4 regions of the Solibacillus sp. FSL W7-1472 genome follow, and region 3 is predicted to be linked to each of the others. Evidence: predicted binding sites of a transcription regulator. Region 3 holds the regulator's gene; each other region holds the start of a gene.
What was found. The regulator LexA, encoded in region 3, represses DNA repair genes until DNA is damaged. The targets are predictions, from matches to a motif close to CGAACATATGTTCG.
Positions count from the first base shown of each region.

Region 1: a site for LexA is predicted at 1,543-1,556, ahead of uvrB (excinuclease ABC subunit UvrB). Genes of this name have one in related genera too.
Region 2: a site for LexA is predicted at 2,368-2,381, ahead of MKY07_RS02540 (UV damage repair protein UvrX). Genes of this name have one in related genera too.
Region 4: a site for LexA is predicted at 2,188-2,201, ahead of recA (recombinase RecA). Genes of this name have one in related genera too.

Region 1 is NZ_CP150208.1:744,782-748,594, reverse strand. Features, by position in the region: gene uvrB (excinuclease ABC subunit UvrB) at 1-1,468, opposite strand, end outside; gene MKY07_RS03560 (IDEAL domain-containing protein) at 1,829-2,068, opposite strand; gene MKY07_RS03555 (competence protein ComK) at 2,256-2,747, shown strand; gene MKY07_RS03550 (hypothetical protein) at 2,753-3,106, opposite strand; one part of gene prfB (peptide chain release factor 2) at 3,274-3,813, opposite strand, start outside.
Region 2 is NZ_CP150208.1:506,097-509,909, forward strand. Features, by position in the region: gene MKY07_RS02530 (pyridoxal phosphate-dependent aminotransferase) at 98-1,279, opposite strand; gene MKY07_RS02535 (carbon-nitrogen family hydrolase) at 1,434-2,225, shown strand; gene MKY07_RS02540 (UV damage repair protein UvrX) at 2,401-3,654, shown strand; gene MKY07_RS02545 (YolD-like family protein) at 3,667-3,813, shown strand, end outside.
Region 3 is NZ_CP150208.1:2,493,679-2,497,491, reverse strand. Features, by position in the region: gene MKY07_RS12455 (gamma-type small acid-soluble spore protein) at 1-263, opposite strand, end outside; gene MKY07_RS12450 (DNA alkylation repair protein) at 446-1,153, shown strand; gene MKY07_RS12445 (5'-3'-deoxyribonucleotidase) at 1,231-1,776, shown strand; gene MKY07_RS12440 (gamma-glutamyl-gamma-aminobutyrate hydrolase family protein) at 1,892-2,587, shown strand; gene lexA (transcriptional repressor LexA) at 2,669-3,292, opposite strand; gene MKY07_RS12430 (LysM peptidoglycan-binding domain-containing protein) at 3,453-3,800, shown strand; gene MKY07_RS12425 (recombinase family protein) at 3,787-3,813, shown strand, end outside.
Region 4 is NZ_CP150208.1:1,103,528-1,107,340, forward strand. Features, by position in the region: gene pgsA (CDP-diacylglycerol--glycerol-3-phosphate 3-phosphatidyltransferase) at 1-553, shown strand, start outside; gene MKY07_RS05290 (competence/damage-inducible protein A) at 857-2,116, shown strand; gene recA (recombinase RecA) at 2,283-3,356, shown strand.

The DNA of each region.
Region 1 (3,813 bases), 1.7 Mb from region 3:
CCCGGATAATTTCGATCCGTTCCAGCGTTTTGATTTCAGAGTGCAAGTATTCGACTTTCAAGCCCATTTCTTTTAAATAGCTCGACAAATCTTCGGACATTTTCTTCGTCAATGTCGTAACGAGTGTCCGTTCATTACGACGGATTCGCTCATGAATTTCATCGATCAGATCATCAATTTGCCCTTCAATCGGACGGATATCAATCGTCGGATCAAGCAGCCCTGTCGGACGAATAATCTGTTCCACCATTTCCGGTGTATGCTCTAATTCATAAGGTCCTGGTGTTGCCGATACATAAATGGCCTGGCTTACTTTCGATTGAAACTCGTCAAACATTAGCGGACGGTTATCGAGTGCGGACGGCAGACGGAAGCCATGCTCGACCAATACTCCTTTACGAGCCTGGTCTCCATTATACATACCACGTACTTGCGGTAATGTAACATGGCTTTCATCAACGACAAGCAAAAAGTCTTCCGGGAAGTAATCAAGTAATGTATACGGCGTCGCCCCTGCTTCACGCAATGTTAAATGGCGCGAATAGTTTTCGATACCTGAGCAGAAGCCCATTTCCTTCATCATTTCCAGATCGTAATTTGTCCGTTGCTCCAGGCGCTGCGCTTCCAGTAAACGGTCTTCCGAACGCAATGTTGTAAGACGCTCCTCCAGCTCTTTTTCGATATTTTCTATGGCAATTTTCATTTTCTCTTCACGGGTAACGAAGTGGGATGCAGGGAAAATAGCTACATGCTGACGGTCCCCTAAAATTTCGCCCGTCAGTGCATCCACTTCACGAATCCGGTCAACTTCATCTCCGAAAAACTCGATTCGGATACAGTGTTCATCGCGTGAAGCCGGAAAAATTTCGACAACATCCCCGCGCACTCGGAACGTACCGCGTGTAAAGTTAATATCATTACGTTCATATTGAATGTCGACTAGTTTCCGCAATAGCTGATTGCGCTCGATTTCCATCCCTGTACGAATTGAAACGACCATTTCACGATATTCTTCCGGATTACCGAGACCGTAAATACACGATACGGATGCGATAACAATGACATCTTTCCGTTCAAACAAAGCAGTCGTTGCCGAGTGGCGCAATTTATCGATTTCTTCATTAATACTTGAATCCTTTTCAATGTACGTATCGGTTTGCGGTACATACGCTTCCGGCTGGAAATAGTCATAGTAGCTGACGAAATATTCAACTGCATTATCCGGGAAAAATTCTTTAAACTCACTATATAATTGGCCGGCCAGTGTTTTATTGTGTGCCATCACAAGCGTCGGCTTATTCACTTCTTTAATTACATTGGAAATCGTAAATGTTTTACCCGTACCTGTCGCCCCAAGCAATGTCTGGTGACGCTTGCCTTCTTTAACTCCCTGTATGAGCTGTTTAATCGCTTCCGGCTGATCCCCGGCAGGCTGATAGGCGGACTTTATTGTAAAAGTTTCTGTCATATTTAGATTGTCCTTTCTGTCACTTATGGTATCTTCTATTTTAACATACCCGTTTTTAATTTACGATAAAATTGCGAACGTACATTCGAATTTAGTGTGGCGTTAGCGTTTTAGATGCGCGTTGTTGGTTTTATTAGAACTTTTGTGGTGGATATTAGAAAAGTACGGTGACTTATTTGAAGATTCGAGCCGGTTATTTGAAAATCCCGAGCACTTATTAGAAGAATTATCCTTTTTATTGGAAAATAACCAATTTATTAGAACTATTTTTATTTTATTAGAGTCTTTCCATCATATATTAGAAAACAACCTGAGCCCGGATTTTGCCCATAAAAAAAACCACCTGGAATAGGGTGGCTTTTACGAAACAGTTTCCAATAACTCTTTTAACTCTGTAGTATAGCTGTAAAATGCTTGTTCGTTCTTTTGATCTAACGATGTATCGATAAGTAACTTTAATTGTTCAATACGTTGCATCCGCTGCAACCGACTAATAAATAAATCTAAATAAATTTCATTCAATAGCTTCTCTGCATGATGTTCAGTGGACTGCTGACTAACCGCTTTTAAAAAGTCTGTATACGAATAATATTTATCCATCGATATCACCTCGACCTCTTTTAACCATTATAAGTTAAAAATCATACAATTTGCAATATATTCTGAAAAATTATCATATGACAGAATTTTCTAAATATAATGTTGATTTTTAGCACTTTATGCAGTAGTTTAGATGTATAGTGAAAATTTAAGCGATTAAAAAAGTAGGAAAGATAGGGGATGCAAAATGATCAGTAATTTAACACGAAATTCCAATTACATTATTTCTAATTCCACCTTTTGTTTGAAGTCCTATCAGCATCGAGATAAAATTCACACTACTATATTGGACAAGTACGGCAAATCTACCTCTCCGTATAAGCCTCTAAAAATTATTCGCGATACATGTCGTCTGCATGGAAGTTCCTATGATGCTAGCAAATATCAGGCGAGGGGATTTTTCGGAGAGAATAAACATAAATTGCCGATCATGGTGGCCTATGATTTCGGGGACCCGTGCATTTTGTTCCCGCTGTTTTCGCCGTATTCACCTCAAAATATTTGGATATCCTTGAATCCTATTATTAATATTAGTGAAGACGGGGATAAAACGCTCGTAACTTTTGTAGATAATACTGAAATTAGTCTGGACATCAATATGAAATCATTCAACCAGCAATATGTGCGCGCTGCGATGTACTATAAATATCTGCTTTTACAGCGCAATAGTATCTTATAAGAGCATCAGTTTTTTTTAAAATATTCAGCAAGAAGTAACTCACTTTGATTACGAAGGCGAATATTCGAATATCTTCTACACTCCATGACTCCCCCAAAGTAAAAATGATACTCGGTAAACAAATCATCCGTTTTGCCTCTCACTAAGCGCATCTGATGAAGTTTAAAATAGTCCTTCGTTTCTTTTAAGTCATGCTCTATTTTGATACGTACAGCATCGATTAATTGCAAATAGGGATTTTTAAATTTGAACGGACTTTGCTCCACTATTGAGTAATCCTTCCCAAGAATAATTAACAGCAACGGCAAATAAATCCCTGCCTCATAATACGGAATCGTTTTAGAAGGAATTTGCAGCATACGAATACCTCCAATTAATAAGAACGTTTGTTCGTATATGTATTTTCACATATTTTTTTATATTTGACAAGTGGAAAATAAACACCTAGCTTAAATTTCACTAAAAAAAACCGTGCCTTAGTTTATTTACTAAGGCACGGTTTTCATTTTCTTCGACATGGAAGGTATTAATATGAAATTTTTGATCGTAAATAGGCTGTAATGAAAATATCCAGATCGCCGTCCATTACAGCGCCTACATTCCCTGTTTCGGCGCTTGTACGGTGATCTTTTACCATTGAATACGGATGGAATACATATGAACGAATTTGCGAGCCCCAGCCGATTTCTTTCTGCTCACCGCGAATTTCATCCAGCTGTGCCTGCTGCTTTTCGATTTCCAGCTGATACAGCTTCGATTTCAGCATTTTCATTGCCGCATCACGGTTTTTAATTTGTGAACGTTCTGACTGACATTGTACAACGACACCTGTTGGAAGATGGGTAATACGTACAGCTGAGTCTGTCGTGTTAATATGCTGGCCACCGGCACCCGTTGCGCGGTACGTATCGACTTTTAAATCTTCAGTTCGTATATCGATTTCAATTTCATCATTGAACTCTGGCATAACATCACATGATACGAACGATGTATGACGGCGGCCTGAAGAATCGAACGGTGAAATACGTACTAGACGGTGAACGCCTTTTTCCGCTTTCAAATAGCC
Region 2 (3,813 bases), 2.0 Mb from region 3:
GTGATGGTTGAGGATTACTGAGTCAAAACTGAGGATTAAAACAAAAATGCGGCGAATAAAACACCGCATTTCTGATAGCAGAATCATACAATGAAAGTTATTTCAAAACCGTCTCCGCAAACAGACCAAGCTTTGCGACACGCTGCATTGCTTCGCGCAAACGTTCTTCATCGACGAGCAGTCCGACACGAATATAGCCTTCGCCGTATTCACCAAAACCATTACCGGCTGCAACGGCAATATCCGCTCTTTCCAGCAAATAGTCGGCAAATAGCTCGCTTGTATATGGTGCAGGTACAGGGAGCCATGCGAAAAACGAGCCTTTCGGAGCTGTGATTTCCCAGCCGATTTTATGAGCCTCTTCAACGAGTACATTGCGGCGACGCTCATATAATGCACGAAGTTCCTGTACACAAGCTTGCTCCTCGTTCAGTGCAACGGCCGCTGCATGCTGAATAGCAGGGAACTGGCTGCAAAACAGATGGTCCTGAATAATATTGATCGCTTCAATCATTTTTGCATTGCCGACAGCAAAGCCGATGCGCCAGCCTGCCATATTGTACGATTTTGACAATGTATAAAGCTCAATACCGACTTCTTTTGCGCCTGGTGCTTGCAGGAAGCTTGGCGGACGCTCCCCATCAAAACCTATTGCCCCGTAAGCAAAGTCATGGGCAACCGCAATGTTATTTTCTTTAGCGAACTGTACGGTCTGTTCAAAAAATTCATGTGTTGCGACACCGCCAGTCGGATTGTTTGGATAGTTTAAATACATCAATTTTGCCCGTTGTTTAATGTCTGCGGACAATGCTTCGTAATCTGGCAAAAAGTGATTTTCCTCTTGAAGCGGCATCGTATCAAATTTTACATCTGCGAGTGCGACACCGGATAAGTAATCCGGATAACCCGGATCTGGAAGGAGCATATAGTCACCCGGATTCAGGAGCCCAAGCGGAAGTTCGACTAAACCGATTTTTGTTCCGCCAAGGACAGCCACTTCTGTAGCAGGATCAATATCGACATTATATTCACGTTTGTAAAAATCTGCAGCCGCTTGCTGGAGCTCTGCAATACCGCGGAATGGGGAATATTTATGTGTTTGCGGGTCGTTTGCCGCAATTTGTAGTGCTTCAACAATATGTGCCGGTGTCGGCTGGTCCGGATTTCCCTGACCTAAATTAATGACATCGCGCCCTTCAGCAAGCGCTTCATTTACTTTGTTTACAAGTGCTGCGAAAAACTGTTGTGGTAACTGTTGCAGCTTTTTCGAGAATTCAATCATTTTTTATCACCTCTGAAAAATAGTAAGGTTAATGTTAGTCTAAAACTTCACTTAAGTAAAGTGAAGATTTTGACAACTTGAAGTGAGATGTTACAATGAGTACGAATAAGCGAAAATTGATTCGCACGGAATTTTTAAGGCGGTGGCAGTTATGAAAATTGGTTGTATTCAGTTGAATGTTGGTTTTGGCAAGGTAGATGAAAACTATGAACGCGCGGAGAAGTTTATTCGCGAAGCGGTAGCAGGCGGTGCTGAAATCGTCGTATTGCCGGAAATGTGGAATACGGGCTATGCGCTCGAAAAACTTGAAGAGCTGGCAGACGAAAATGGTAAACGTACAAAAGCATTTTTAAGCAGTCTTTCAAAAGAATTGGCGGTACATATTGTAGGCGGTTCGGTATCGGTGAAGCGTAATGATAAGTTTTACAATACGATGTATACGTACAATTGCGATGGTGAATTAGTCGGCGAGTACAGTAAAGTGCATTTATTCCGCTTAATGGATGAGCATTTATATTTGGAATCCGGCAGTAACATGAACCGTTTCGCATTAGGTGAGCTCGAAGCGGGCGGAGCGATTTGCTACGATATCCGCTTCCCGGAATGGCTGCGCTCTCATGCATTGGACGGTGCTAAGGTACTGTTCATACCAGCACAGTGGCCGACACCACGTATTGATCACTGGAAAATATTACTGCAGGCGCGTGCGATTGAAAATCAGTGCTTCGTCGTTGCGGTAAATCGTATTGCCCGTAAAGTGGAAAATTTTAATGGCCAGTCGATGATTATCGGACCATGGGGCGAGGTGCTTTGGACAGGCGCAGAAGATGAGGAGCTGGCGATTATTGACGTTGATTTTTCAACGGTCGATGAAGTGCGCGGCCGCATCCCTGTATACGAAGATCGCCGTCCAGGTCTTTATGAAAAAGTAATAAAAGAATAAGTTTTAGAAGCGTACTGGATAATGCCAGTGCGCTTTTTTACATTAAGCAGCAAAATAACTCTTTCATACCGAAAAAAAATCCCTAACAACCAAAACAGCCACTACTTTCCACTTGCCATCTCACACGTCTCATTTTAATATAAGAACAAACGTTCGATATAAGGAGATGAGCTTTATGTATGAAAATGCGCCGGAACGTTCGATTATTTGTATTGATATGCGCAGTTTTTATGCAAGCTGTATTGCATCGGTTGAAAATTTAAATGTAATGGAAGTCCCGATTGCGATTGTCGGAAATTTTCAGCAAAAGGGAAGTGTTGTGCTTGCAGCGTCCCCTCCGATGAAAAAGCGCTTTAATATTCGCACAGGTTCGCGATTATACGAAATCCCGCCACATCCGGATATTCGCCTTTTTGAGCCGCGGATGTCGTTATTTATTCGCATATCAATGGAAATTACACGTCTGTTCAATGAGTTCGTTCCAAAAGAGGCCATTCATGTATATAGCGTCGACGAGAGTTTTATCGATTTAACCGGAACAGAAAAGTTATGGGGACCGCCCGAAGAAACGGCAAAATACATTCAGCAGCTCGTTTACAATCAATTTGAAATTCCATGTGCAGTCGGTTTTGGCCCAAATATGCTGATGGCAAAACTGGCGCTCGACATCGAAGCAAAAAAGACGGGATTTGCGAAATGGACATATAATGATGTACCGGAAAAACTGTGGCCGATCATGCCGCTATCTACAATGTGGGGCATCGGTAGCCGAACGGAAAGAACGCTGAACCATATGGGGATTTACTCTGTCTATGATTTGGCGCATGCCGATTTAGCGTTACTTGAAAAGCGCTTCGGTGTTCTCGGCAACCAGCTTTATTACCACGCATGGGGAATCGATCATTCGACAGTCGGAGCACCGATTATGCAAGGGCAGATCAGCTTCGGGAAAGGCCAAATGCTTATGCGCGATTATCGCAGCCGAAATGAAATTTTAGTCGTATTGCTGGAAATGTGTGAAGACGTGGCAAGGCGGGCGCGGGAAGCGAAAAAAATCGGGCGGACGATTTCATTAGGGCTTAGCTACAGTAAAGATGCCTTCGGAGGCGGATTTCATCGTTCCCGCACAATCGATGAGCCGACAAACGATACAATGAAAATTTTCGAAGTGTGCAAGCAGCTGCTCGACGAATTTTATGCAGAACGACCGGCGCGCAAAGTTACGATTACATTAAGCAATATTGAAAGTGAATATTCGATGCAGCTCAGTCTGTTTGATGAGATGAGGTGGCGCAACCGCAAGCTCGGAGAAACGATGGACCGTTTACGTACAAAATACGGAACAACAGCGATTTTGCGTGCTGTTTCCTATACGGAAGCAGGTACTGCACTGACACGGGCTAAATTAGTAGGCGGGCATAAACAATAAGGAGTGAAGGCGATGAACAAAGATAGAGGAGCAATTAAATGGAACGCAATGATGCTGCCGGAGCATGTCCAACTATTGCGTGAATGGCAGGAAGAGGACACAATTGTTACCCAACCCCAACTCGACGAAGCCCAGTTAGAACAAATTAACATCAATCTG
Region 3 (3,813 bases):
CTGTTTGTAAACACACCAGAAGCTTGTTGCTTTTTAGCTTCAGCTTGCTGGTTTTGCTGTTTCACCTGGTTAACGTTTGTTTCCATACCAAACTCAGCATTCATTGAATTCAGTTTCTTCTGCAAACCGCTATTTGCAAACGCACCAGAAGCTTGTTGCTTTTTAGCTTCAGCTTTTTGGTTTTGCTGCATTACTTGGTTAACATCCGTTTCCATTCCGAATTCGGCGTTATTCTTGTTATTGATGTTTTTATTTTTTGACATCAAAATCACCTCCTGACATTATTCTGTTCAGAGGTTGCTTTATTATTCGGTTAAATCAATTGCCAATTTTTTAAAAATTTTAAATGTGCGATCACCAATGCTTCAGTACCTTGGAATGATAAGTATATAAATCGTATAATAAGAAGGATTAAAATTTACCGATTGAACATAAGGAGGCTATTATGAAACTTGATACAATGATGCAAGAATTAGAGGCATTGGGTAAAGAGCGTACAAAAAAGATTTATATGTCCAATGGAGCAAAGGAGCCGTTATTCGGTGTAACGACTGGCTCGATGAAACCGTATGTAAAACAAATAAAAATAAATCAGGAGCTGGCTGAACAGCTTTATGCGACAGGCAACTATGATGCAATGTATTTTGCCGGGGTTATTGCGGATCCGAAAGCAATGACTGAAGAAGATTACGATCGCTGGATTGAACAAGCCTATTTTTATATGATTTCCGATTATGTTGTTGCAGTGACTTTGGCTGAATCCGATATTGCGCAAGAAGTAAGCGATAAATGGATTGCAAGTGGTGAGGAACTAAAAATGTCGGCAGGTTGGCATTGTTACTGCTGGCAGCTCGGCAATCGTAAAGATGAAGAATTTTCAAAAGAAAAATTATTGGGTATGCTTGAGTATGTAAAACAAAATATCCGTCAAGCACCACCACGTACACAAGTAGCAATGAATAACTTTGTCATGACAGTAGGTGTTTCATTTAAACCTCTACATGAAGAGGCTGTCCAATTCGCTAAGGAAATCGGGCCAATTGAAACGAAACGTGAAGGGAAAAAGCCGGGTTTGCTGCACGCTTTTGCTGAAATAGAAAAACAGGTGGAAAAAGGACGAATCGGCTTTAAACGTAAATATGTACGCTGTTAATTGTAAAGAGTTATACCTTGTTTTTTCGCCATACAATTGTATAAACTAAAATTAGGAATTTTCAAGGAGGCTATTACATGAAAAAAAGCATTGCCATCGATATGGACCAGGTGCTGGCTGACTTTTATTCGAAATTATGTGTTACATATAACGAGAATTTCGGGACAAATTTTACCGATGAAGAATTTCTTCTGACGACACAGCGCGATTTACCTAGAGAAGATGCGAAAAAATTATTTGCTCTATTAAATGAGCCCGGCTATTTCAGAGATTTAAAAGTACTGGATGAAGATGCAATTGATGTCATTCGAGAGCTGCAGGAGCATTATGAGATTTATATTGCGACAGCTGCCATGGATGTACCCGGGTCATTTACAGCGAAGTACGATTGGTTAATGGAGTATTTACCATTTATTAAAACACAGAACATAGTGTTTTGTGGAAATAAAGCGGTAATACATACTGATTATTTAATTGACGATAGCCCACGCCAACTCAAGTCATTTAAAGGAACAGGTATATTGTATTCGATGCCGTACAATCGATCAGAAGAAGGTTTCATGCGTGTGAACAACTGGAAAGAAATTAAACAGTATTTTATAAAACAACTGGAAATTGTTTAAAAGGGAAAGGGTTGCAATCAGGCAATCCTTTTATATTTTTGTAGTAACTTAGCTTAACGAAATAGTATAATTTAAATAATTGGAATTATCTTTAAATTGTAAGGGGATAGAATGAATGAAACCGATTATTGGATTAACAATGTATGATTTTGACAAGAAATTGGATATAAACAACGCATATTTGACGTCGATAGAACTAGCGGGGGGTATACCAATTTGTATACCGAATGCTACGGAAGAAAACGTAGAAGCAGTATTAAATTTAGTTGATGGCCTCGTATTAATTGGTGGAGCGGATATCGATCCATTATTGTTTAATGAGGAACCGCACCGTCATATCGGTAGTGTTGTTAGAAAGCGTGATGACAGCGATCTTTTATTAATGAAGGCAGCCTTTAAAAGACAAATGCCTGTTCTAGGTATTTGCCGTGGACAACAAATTATGAATGTTGCATTCGGAGGTACGATAATTCAGGATATACCATCACAGGTAGAGAATACAATCTTACATAAACAACCTTCAAAGCGTGGAGAATTGGCACATACCGTTGAAGTGAAGACACCGAAATTTAAGGAGATTTTTACAGAAGAAACATTCCGTGTTAACACTTTTCACCATCAATCTGTAGGAAAGTTAGGGGAAGGACTTCTTGTTTCGGCAGTTGCGAAAGACGGCATTATTGAAGGAATTGAACACAATTCCCATCCGTATTGTGTGGCGGTACAATGGCACCCGGAAGAATTGGCGCCAAACGGGGATGTTTATGCACAGCGCTTATTTAAAAGTTTTATAGAAGCATGCCATAAGTAATAAAAGGCTCAGTCGTTTACGGCTGAGTTTTTTTATTCCATTAAAAAACTTGCCGATTCTATTAGAATGGCAAGCTTCTGATTAATGAATATTTCGATAGAGGCCGACTACTTTACCTAAAATAGAAACCTGATTGACAATGATCGGCTCCATTGAACTGTTCTCAGGCTGTAAGCGGAAATGAGTTTTTTCTTTGTAAAAGCGTTTGACTGTCGCTTCATCATCTTCCGTCATTGCTACAACAATCTCTCCATTGTTCGCGGTAGACGTTTTTTTGACGATTACATAATCCCCATTTAAAATTCCGGCTTCAATCATGGATTCACCCATAATTTCAAGCATAAATAGTTCTTCTTCCGGTGAGCCGTAAGCATCCGGCAACGGGAAATATTCCTGAATATCCTCGATTGCGGAAATAGGCAGACCAGCTGTAACTTTACCGATTAACGGAACATGGATGACACCTTGTTTGGTGATGTTCATCTCTTCCTGGTCCAATATTTCAATGGCACGCGGTTTAGTAGGGTCACGACGGATAAGCCCTTTACTTTCTAAACGAGCTAAATGCCCGTGGACAGTTGAACTGGAAGCTAAACCTACCGCTTCTCCAATTTCGCGTACTGATGGCGGATAGCCTTTAGAACGAACTTCCTCTTTTATAAAAGTTAGAATAGCCTGCTGCCGCTTTGAAATTTTTTGTGTCAACTAACTCACCTCTTTATCATGCTATTTTTCTTAAAGTAAGTATAGCAGTATGCGAACACGAATGCAAACATAAGTTCGAAAAAACGGTTGACAAAAACATATGTTCGTATTATTATGAGAACAAATATTCCGAACATATATTCGAAAGAGGGTTTTACAAATGAAAAAAACTAAACTAAATGGCTTTACATCAATGTTTCTACTATTCTCTGTACTTATGATTGCTTTATTCATGATGCAGGACGATAAAATAGAATTATACGAACACGTTAGCATAGAGCATGGCGATACTTTATGGTCGTTGGCAGAACAATACCGTGGTAAAATGGCTAAGCATGATTGGATCGATGAAGTGAAAAAGGAAAACGGATTGCTGGATGAAAAAGTTGTTTTAGGACAAGTACTGGTTGTACCTGTAGAAAAAGATTCACAATACATTGCCCAGCTGAATGAATCCACTGATATGCAATCGATTAAAGTAGTGAGAGGGAACAATGATAAAAACTAAAGCAGTAATTTAT
Region 4 (3,813 bases), 1.4 Mb from region 3:
CTCGCGCATTTTATTGATCCCACTATTTGTGATTGTAATGATGTTTGATTTCGGTTGGGGGAATATGACGCTGTTTGGCGCGGAAATGCAAGTGAACTATTTTGTCGGGGCACTTATTTTTATTTTCGCTTCTGCAACGGACTGGGTAGATGGCTACTATGCCCGCAAATATAATTTAGTGACGAACTTAGGGAAGTTTTTGGACCCGCTTGCAGATAAGCTGCTCGTTTCCGCTGCCTTTATTTTATTGGTGGAAATCGACCTGGCACCTGCCTGGATTGTCATTATCATTATTTCGCGTGAGTTCGCGGTAACGGGACTTCGACTGATTTTAGCTGGACAAGGGGAAGTCGTAGCGGCGAACCAGCTTGGTAAAATTAAAACTTGGGCCCAAATCGTGGCGATTTCTGCATTAATTTTACACAATACGATTTTTACATTAGTTGGCATACCTTTTGATATGATTATGCTTTATGTAGCGTTGTTCTTTACAGTATGGTCTGGATGGGATTATTTCTATATAAACCGTCGTGCATTATTGGATTCAAAATAAATAAAATTTCTAAAACTAGGTTAGAATTTCTTTTAGGATAGGTAATAGTAATAAGTATCCATAAAAGACATAACAGATGCCCGTGCATTTTGGACGGCCTGTTTTTCTAATCTAGTTTTCTTTATTTTTACAGCAGTTGCCAAAACAACTGCTGTAAAAAAGCCTCTGGTAGATGTCACAGATTTTTTAAAGGAATGGAAGTCAGCCAAAAAACGTCGCGTCGTGCGACAATGGCTGACTGACCCACATCCTGTGTGCCTGCAATTCCGCCGAGGCGTAATTGATATTTAGGGGGTTTTAGGAATGAATGCAGAAATTATAGCGGTAGGATCGGAATTATTATTAGGACAAATCGCCAACACGAATGCGAAATTTATTTCGAGCCAGCTTTCGGAACTTGGCATTAATGTTTATTATCATACAGTTGTAGGAGATAACGAGGCGCGGCTACTAGAGGCGATCAAAATTGCGGAACAGCGCGCGGATGTAATTATTTTCTCAGGTGGTTTAGGTCCGACAAAGGATGATCTGACGAAGGAAGCGATTGCGAAGCATTTGAATCGTACGTTAGTGTTTGATGAAACGGCGCTGTTTGCGATTGAGGAATTTTTCTCGAAGCAAAGACGACCGATGACGGAAAACAACCGAAAACAGGCGCTAGTACTGGATGGCTGCGAGGTCTTGTTGAATCAGCATGGGATGGCACCGGGGATGTTTTTGGAGGAAAATGACCGCATTTATATTTTACTGCCGGGTCCGCCAAAAGAACTTGAGCCGATGTTCCAATATGAAACGAAGCCAAAACTTGCGGCACTTTTACATGACGGCGGCGTAATTTTATCGCATGTACTACGTTTTTACGGGATCGGTGAAGCAGATCTGGAAACCCGTATACAGAGTATTTTGGAGGAACAGACAAATCCTACAGTTGCCCCGCTTGCTTCAGATGGTGAAGTTACATTGCGCATTACGGCAAAAGCACAAAACGAACAACAGGCATTCCGTCTAATCGAGTTAAAGAAACGTGAAATTCTCGATATCGTCGGAGAATACTATTATGGCGTAAATGATGAATCATTAGGTTTCAAGCTTGTGCAAATGCTTCTTGAAAATGAATTAACAGTTTCCGCTGCCGAAAGTTTAACGGCCGGTCTGTTCCAGTCGGAGCTGGCAGAAATCCCGGGTGTTGGATCTGCATTAATCGGCGGTGTTGTGACGTATACGAAAGAAGCAAAAATTAAGCACCTCGGTGTTTCCGGTGAACTGCTTGATGAAAAAGGCATCGTCAGCAGTGAATGTGCAGCAGCAATGGCAACACAAGTCCGTGAAAAGTTCGGTACAGATATCGGCGTTGGGTTGACGGGAGCAGCAGGACCGGGTGATCATGACGGACAGCCTGCAGGATCAATCTGGGTTGGCATTAAGATCGGTGACACAGAACCGCTCACGTACCGACTACAATTAACCGGTTCAAGAAATACGAACCGAATCCGCGCAGTGAAGTTTACATTCAGCTATTTAATGAGAGAATTAGCGAATCAAGGTTACAAAAAGCTGATTTAGTTGTTGTATTCTAATGAAAAAGACAATTTGATCAGTGATTTAAAGACATTTAGAAACATTCAAAGAAAAAGCGAAAATATGTTCGCTTTTTTCTTGAATGTTATCTCATTAGCAAGTATAATAGAGACATAAGTTAAATAAAGCTTTTTCTTAAGGAGGAAATAGTTTGAGCGATCGTAAAGCAGCATTAGATATGGCGTTAAAACAAATAGAAAAACAATTCGGTAAAGGTTCTGTCATGAAGTTAGGTGAAAACTCGAACCGTCATATGGAGACAACTTCATCAGGCTCTATCGCAATTGATGCAGCATTAGGTATAGGCGGCTACCCGCGCGGACGTATTGTAGAAGTTTACGGACCAGAATCATCTGGTAAAACAACAGTTACATTACATGCCATCGCAGAAATTCAGGCAAACGGCGGTACAGCAGCGTTTATCGATGCTGAGCACGCACTTGACCCGGTATATGCACAAAAATTAGGCGTTAACATTGACGAATTATTATTATCACAGCCGGATACAGGTGAACAAGCACTTGAAATCGCAGAAGCATTAGTACGTTCTGGCGCGATTGATATTATCGTAATCGACTCTGTAGCAGCATTAGTGCCAAAAGCCGAGATCGAGGGCGAAATGGGTGACTCGCACATGGGTCTCCAAGCGCGTTTAATGTCACAGGCATTACGTAAATTATCAGGTGTTATTAATAAATCGAATACGCTTGCTATCTTCATCAACCAAGTTCGTGAAAAAATCGGTGTTATGTTCGGTAACCCGGAAACAACAACAGGTGGACGTGCCCTTAAATTCTACTCTTCTATCCGTTTAGAAGTACGACGCGGTGAAGCGATTAAGCAAGGTACAGAAATTATCGGTAACAAAACAAAAATCAAAGTCGTAAAAAATAAAGTAGCACCACCATTCCGTACAGCAGAAGTGGATATTATGTACGGCGAAGGGATTTCAAAAGAAGGCGAAATCGTCGACATCGGTGCAGAACTGGATATCATCCAAAAGAGCGGTTCTTGGTATTCATACAACAGCGAACGAATCGGCCAAGGTCGTGAAAATGTAAAACAATTCTTCAAAGAAAACCCTGCAATCAAAGAAGAAGTGACAGAAAAAATCCGTCAACACTTCGGTATCGGCGAACTAGGCTACACAATCGGTGCCAACGATACAACTGAAGAAGAACTGGACGAACTAGAACTATTTGAAGACGAAAAAGATAAAGAATAATGTTACAGACCCAAGCGAAGAATTTAGCTTGGGTTTTTGTTTTGTGGGGGAAAGGCGGTTTTATGGATAAGGTGGAGCGGTCTTTGGTGAAGTACCTGTTGGGTCAGGGGAGCGTTGGAGTTTATTAGAATAAATATGAGTTTTATTAGACGATCTTTGAGTGTTATTAGAAGATGGGAAGCAGGAATTAGAAAATGAGATTGACTTAGGCTACTTTGATTAAATTTTTCTAAGCAAAACCGGTGGGAAAAATAAAGCAGGGTTTTTTATTAGAACAAATGTTTGCTATATTAGAAAAGCTCCACCCCATATTAGAAGATTCGATGAGAATATTTGAAAATCGGGACGACTTATTTGAAGAAGTACAGAATATATTAGAAAATCGCAAGTTTATTAGAACAAATAAAAATATATTAGAACATTTAGAACTATATTAGAACTTCCCGCCTCCTGGTAG